Regions from separate parts of the Pseudoalteromonas sp. T1lg21 genome, predicted to be linked through region 1. Evidence: riboswitches for the same ligand, from Rfam matches in the RefSeq annotation. Region 1 holds a riboswitch; the other holds the start of a gene.
The links. Region 1 has a riboswitch for cyclic di-GMP ahead of C2M25_RS09675 (chitin-binding protein). Riboswitches for the same ligand answer to the same signal wherever they lie in the genome.
Positions count from the first base shown of each region.

Region 2: it holds a riboswitch for cyclic di-GMP, as region 1 does, so the genes downstream of both, C2M25_RS16950 (hypothetical protein) here and C2M25_RS09675 (chitin-binding protein) in region 1, are expected to answer to the same signal.

Region 1 covers NZ_PQBX01000041.1:99,275-102,698, forward strand. Annotated here, with positions in the region: partial or broken gene C2M25_RS09670 (efflux RND transporter permease subunit) at 1-1,448, shown strand, start outside; cyclic di-GMP riboswitch class I at 1,584-1,667, shown strand; gene C2M25_RS09675 (chitin-binding protein) at 1,775-2,344, shown strand; gene C2M25_RS09680 (S9 family peptidase) at 2,620-3,424, shown strand, end outside.
Region 2 covers NZ_PQBX01000061.1:51,480-54,903, reverse strand. Annotated here, with positions in the region: gene C2M25_RS16960 (Tll0287-like domain-containing protein) at 242-808, shown strand; gene C2M25_RS16955 (zinc ribbon domain-containing protein YjdM) at 884-1,219, shown strand; cyclic di-GMP riboswitch class I at 1,620-1,715, shown strand; gene C2M25_RS16950 (hypothetical protein) at 1,732-2,481, shown strand; gene C2M25_RS16945 (mechanosensitive ion channel family protein) at 2,553-3,389, opposite strand; gene C2M25_RS16940 (calcium/sodium antiporter) at 3,424-3,424, opposite strand, start outside.

The sequences.
Region 1 (3,424 bases):
TTCCGCAAATTCGTTTAGAGATGAATGAAAATGCCTCGGATATGCAAACAATTAATGCGATCCGTGAAATCGAAGCCATGGTACACAAAGTCGATCAAGAGACAGAGCGTGAGTTTGGCCAAAAACTGATCCGCGATATCTTAGTGTTTAACCAAGGTCGTACTGAAGCACAACTACTGGCACCGCTGGTCGATGAAGAGTTACGTCCGTATAACGCATTTGAATTATCTCGTCGTTGGCGTGAACAAATGCCAAGTATCCCGGGTGTGAAATCACTGCAAATTTACGATGACGTGAATGGCGGTGGTATGGATGGTGAGTTTGGTTACTTACTTTACGGCCCAGATATCGATACCTTAAATGATGCAGGTCGTCGTTTCATCCAACTATTACAACAGCAAAAAGGCTTGTTTGATATTAGTTCGACCATCGATCCGGCGAGCAAAGAAGTGCAATTAAGCTTAAAACCTGTGGCATATGATTTAGGTTTAGACCTTGCCAATATTGCTAATCAAGTAGGTGCAAGTTTCTACGGTGGTGAAGCTCAGCGTGTTATTCGCCGTGGTGAAGAAGTGCGCGTCATGGTTCGTTATCCGAAACTAACACGTGAAGCGTTTGCCTCATTAAAGCATGCCGTTATTACAACACCTGCTGGTAAAGAGGTCATGCTAGGTGATGTTGTCGAGCTGAATGAAACGCCAGGTATTAGTTATATTCGCCGTGAAGGTGGCTATCGTACTGTGTATATCTACGGCAGTATCGATGAAGAAGCGATTGAACCGGGCGAAGTTGTTAAGCAAGTTAAAGAGACTCTGTTACCGCAACTTAAAGAAGAATACCCATCAGTTAAAACTGAGTTAGGTGGTTCTATTGAAGAGCAACAAGCGCAAGCTAATGAGCAAATCATGTTCTTCATCGGCGGTATGATTTTAGTGTATATCTTGCTTGCAGTACCGCTTAAGAGCTATTCACAGCCTCTTATTGTTATGTCGGTTATTCCATTTAGCTTAACCGGTGCAATTTGGGGTCACTTCTGGTTTGGTTTAGATATTAGCTTGATGTCGGGCTTTGGTTTGATTGCGGCAGCGGGTGTGGTAATTAACGACTCGTTAGTTATGACTGACTTTGTAAACCAAGCGCGCCGTGAAGGTATTTCAACTCGCGAAGCCGTTATCGAAGCAGGTTGTGCACGCTTTAGAGCAATTACCCTGACTTCAATTACAACCTTTGCTGGTGTACTACCGATTATGTTCGAAACCAGCTTACAAGCTAAATTTGTCATTCCAATGGCAGTTGCACTTGGTTTTGCGGTTATGTTTGCAACCCTAATCACGCTAGTACTTGTACCTTGTTTGTACATCATCATGAGTGATGTGGGTAATATCTTCTTGAAAGTATTCCGTGCGGGGCACCGAGTAACGACCAGAAGAAAACTAGCAAGGGATTAATACCCCATCAGTTTAAAAGCCAACCTAAAGGTTGGCTTTTTTGTATCATTCGTTTTTGCTAGTAACTATTTGCTATATAAGACGTTTGGTTACATTCTTTTGTTTGATTTGTGATTCGGTCACGATTATACTCAGTCTTGTTTTTGGCAAACTAACTGAAAGGTTAGGACGCAAAGTTTCCGGTCTAAGGTTTTAAACTATGATAGCGGGGCCGCTGATAAGCACATAATCTAGTGCTTTGGATCTCTTGCCTCAAACTAAAAGTATTTATTTTGTTCGGTTGTTAGATAATGCCTATTAGTTGTTCTTAGGGTGATATTTTGTTTATGCATACGTCAATGGCCTCTGGGAAGTGGTTGCCGATTGGTTGCTTAAATCATCATACCCAACTGTTTGTTGGTGATAGGGTGATTGTGACCTTTTATGACATGCAAGGAGAGCTAGTCGATTTATCATTCGAATACCCGATCAGCAGTTCCGATCAGGGTGAGCCTCATAATTGGCCACGTTCTGTTGCCGAGCATATTAACGTGCATATTCCGCTGGTTAAAGCGGGCAAAATGACCGAACAAGGTTTAGTAGTTGCGTACCGTTCAAACCAAATTTATGCCCTTGAAGGGTCGGGCATTACGCAGGTAAAAGTGGCGTTTAATTGCATCGCAAAATGTAAAGAGCGAGTGCAAGATAGTCTGCAAGATTATGACTATGTCTACCCACAAGCATGCAGCGATTACAGTGCGGGTGTTAAAGTACTACAGCCAAAAACGGGTCATATTTATATGTGTAAACCGTGGCCATTTAGCGAGTTTTGTCGTGTTAAAGATTCACACAACCCGCTGTTTGAGCCAGGTGTAGGAAAAAGCTGGGCTATGGCTTGGCAGCAAGTATCGCATTAACAGTTTCCCCCTAAATGCTATTTTAGCATTGCTTAGCCCACTCAATTTGAGTGGGCTTTTTTAATACCAACCCGCAATAATACTTAATCATTTTGAGGGATTAAACCTGTCGCTAACTGCGTTAAAAATTTCTCATTTAGAACAACTAAATAACGAAATTTTTGCCTTGTTATCAACGAGGTTTCATTGCCTCAAAATAGACTACTTAATTAAGCTGATTGGTATAATTCTGTGATAAACTGCCAGCAATTCGTTTTTTATTTTGGTTTTTCCCTGTGTCATCAAAATCGTATTCTTTGTCTTTACTCGCGCATCCTCCTGTTGCCAAAAAACACCCTCATCCATTAACGACTCACCAACAGACTCGCACCGATCACTATTATTGGATGCGTGATGATGAGCGTGAAAATGAGGATGTATTAGCGCACTTAAATGCCGAAAACGATTATTGTGATAAGCAACTAGCCGATATAAAACCACTGCGCGAACAACTATTTAATGAGCTAAAAGACCGTATTGTTAAAGACGACAACACGGTACCAGTAAAAGATGGCCAGTATTGGTATCACTCAGAAGTACGTGGCGACGATGAATATGCACGCCATTATCGCAGCAGCTCAATAGAAGCGCACGACAAGCACCTGTTGTTAGATGTAAACCAATTAGCTGGCGACTACGAATTTTATGAATTAGGCGAAGTTGCAATTAGCCCTGACGAGCAGCTACTTGCTTACTCTGAAGATACCGAAGGGCGCCGTATTTACACTGTGCGTTTTAAAAATATTGCGAGCGGTGAGATGTTTAGCGATGTGCTAGAAAACACCGAAGGCCAAGTGGTGTGGGCTAATGACAGTAAAACCGTTTTTTATGTGAAAAAAGACCTACAAACCTTATTGGGTTTTCAGGTTTACCGCCATGTTTTAGGCACCTCGCAAGCTGATGATGTACTGGTTTATGAAGAGCAAGATAAAAGCTTTTTTATGGGCCTTGGCAAAAGCCGCGATGAAAGCCTTATCATTATTGACCTTGCGACCACAGAAACAAACGATACTTGGGTGCTGGATGCGAATAACCCAGAAG
Region 2 (3,424 bases), on a different contig from region 1:
ATACTCGCAAGCGTTATGGCTTTAATTTTGTATCTGCGTTTAGGCAAAGTGCAAACTCAATATGTTATCTGATAATAAGCATTGCACATTCTAACTTAAATGCCATAAAAAAGGTGTACCTAAAAATACAAATAACGCTCTTTTTTAGCATTGTCATAGAACTGAAAAACTCAACAATTATATTCGCTAAATTGGTAAAAACGAACTACTATATTAGATATATCTAATATAAGGTTTTACTATGCTTTCCTTAAGAAATATTGTGCTATGTACTGCATTACTTTCTCCTAGTCTGTATGCCGCAACAAACTCAGCGACTCTAGAAACCGAAGCAGCTGAGCGAGCAACTGAATTTGCCACGACGCTCAAATCAGCATTGGCAGCTGCAATCAAACAAGGCGGTTTAGTTGAAGGAATTAACGTGTGCAAAATGCAAGCCCCAGCCATTGCTGAAAGCTTATCAACCGATGGTTGGACTGTAGCGCGTAAAAGCACTAAAAACCGTAATCCAAATAATAAACCTGATGACTGGGAAGCTGAAAAAATCGCTCAGTTGCTCGATATGATCAGAAACACAGAAAGCATCGATAATGTGACTTTTTCAACCAGCAAAGATGGTCAATTTCGCTTTGCTAAAGCGATAAAAGTCGCGCCAGTGTGCCTCAATTGTCATGGTCAAACGATTGCGCCAGAAGTAAAGCAAGCGCTTAGCGAGCATTACCCAAATGATTTAGCGACAGGTTATCAGCTTGGTGATTTAAGAGGAATATTCTCTATTACCAAAGAACTCGACACGTCTGAGCCATAAAATATATGCCTTGTACTCGCATAGTTTGCTCTTAGCAATTAAAATACCCTTTTAAAATCAACCAAGGTGCCATTTATGTCTTTACCTCCTTGCCCACAATGTAACTCTGAATACGTGTATGAAGATCAAAACAACTTAGTATGCCCAGAGTGCGCTCATGAGTGGGATCCAAATGCTGTTAATAACGTTGATGTAATCGATGTAAGAGATGCTAACGGTACCTTATTGGTCGATGGCGATAAAGTGACCGTTGCTAAAGATTTAAAAATTAAAGGCAGCTCACAAGTAATTAAAATTGGCACCAAAGCCGTTATCCGCCGAGTGTTAGATAAAAAAGACCACGAATTAGACTGTAAAGTTGATGGCGTCGGTGAAATGATGGTAACTGCTAAGTTTGTTAAAAAAGCTTAATAAACATATTGAGCAGTGCCCAATATAAAAACACTGCTCAATTAGTATACTTTAAAGAAACAAAAAAACATTTCAAATAGAATAGCATTTTAATTCAAAGATATAGAACTTCACTGAAAATATATTCCATTTAAAATCAAAATAATAAGAACATACCCAAAAACAATACACTGATCCCAAAACAGATCCAGAACACTTACTTTAAGGTACAGGAATAATAAATTTATACTAATTATTTTGCATTAAATAATTATTCTCCTACACTTCTTTTCAATCATTATTTCTTGAATACGGAATATGATTTAAACCACGTTTAAAAAGCAGGTATTTTGAACACTATTTAGGAACTATAAATAGGTGTTCATGCAGTCATACAAATATGTTTTTAACAAAACTAATGTATTAATACTGCCAAACCTACTGTGAGGTAGGGACGGAAAGCCACGGGTCTTCTCTGAAAGAAGTAAGGAAATGGGAAGATAGCCGGGTTGTGGAATTTGGAATCCAGAACAATGAAACATCACATCTTTAGCACAGCATTACTTGCTGTCGCTTTCACATCAACAGCTTACGCAGTAGACGATCCGAATTTTGGTGCACAGTCATTGCGAGGCGAAATCGGCACGAAAGGAGTTTTCTTGACCATTCCTTACGATGAAGTTCGTTATGGTAATGGTGATAACAAAGCATATATAAAACCTGAAGAATACAAAATGATGTATTCGGATAGCATTGGCGGCAAAGTAACCTGCCCTGCTATTAAAGGGCCAGGTCTAAAAGGATTGAATTACCATCAATTCAAAAACGGCATTGAATGCTCATGGAAATCTCGCCCCGGTAGTAATGCCGAAATTATAACTTTTACTTTGATGCCAGGTGGAGACACAGGTAAGTCGCCAAAACACTATCGAGGAAAAAATAAAGTTGTAACATGGACAGGCATTATTAACGATGCTAATGGCCAAGGTGCTGTAACGAAAAGCTATAAAACAACCCTAAGTTTGGATATGTTCGATTACCGTAATGGTAACTCTCATAAAGCTTTTGTTTTCAAAAAGAATCATAAAGTGAAGCTTGGGGATTTTACGTCGACTAAAGGTTCAATCCGTGACTTTATTTGTGACTTCAATGGTCAAAAAATAAATGTACTCAAAGATCATGCACCTGTTGGTCAATTTGGTAAAAAAGGCGTCAAGTGCACTTACATGCTTAAACAAAATGGTAAAGAGCCTCATTACTATGGTGAAGTCGTGTTTAAATAATAATTTAGAAAAATCACAATAACTAGCTTTCCTTTTCATTCAAAGCCTAGCCTGCGCTAGGCTTTTTTATTTTACTTTTTTGTCACCACGCCTTCAGGTATATGTAAAGTACGTTGTGGGAAAGGAATTGTCAGGCCTGCATTCTCGATTGACTCTTTAACTCGTTTGTTTAAATCCCAATAGGTTTGCCAATAGTCTTCATTTTTAGCCCATGCTCTTAGCTGAATATTCACCGAGCTCTCAGCCATGGCTGTCACCATCACTTGCGCCGCTGGCTCACTCAGTAAACGGCTTTCGTTCGCGGCAATATCTTTTAGCACCGCAAAGCCATCATCGATTGAATCGGCATATGAAATACCCACAACAATATCCATTCGGCGTTTGCCATTTCGCGTGAAGTTTTTAATATTGTTACCCCACACTATGCCATTAGGTGATGCGATATAAAGACCATCAATCGTTTGAAAAACACTGGTGAATAGGTTTACCTCAGAGACAGTACCTTGCATCGAGCCTATCTCAACAAAATCACCGACTTTAAACGGCCTTAATATGAGTAACATCATGCCTGCTGCAATATTACTTAAGGTGTCTTTAAGGGCTAACCCTATCGCTAAACCAGCAGCACCCATTAGCGCAATAAGGCTTGCTGTATTCACGCCAAAGATATCTAAAATAAACACCCCGCCAATAATATACACGGCATAACCTGCCACAGACGACAAAATAGGCAGCAAGGTATTATCAAGTTTTTTAAGGGTAGCATTGGAGTTTTTGATAGCCTTTTTCACTGACTTAGCAAGTACTGCACTGGCAATTAAAATAGCAATTGCGAGTATCACTTTATAGCCTAGCGCTATAATTGTTTCTGAGTTATTGAGCCAAAACTCATTGATAGTTTGCTTCATAAAGGTCCTTGATTTTTTGAGTTCTAAATTGCATT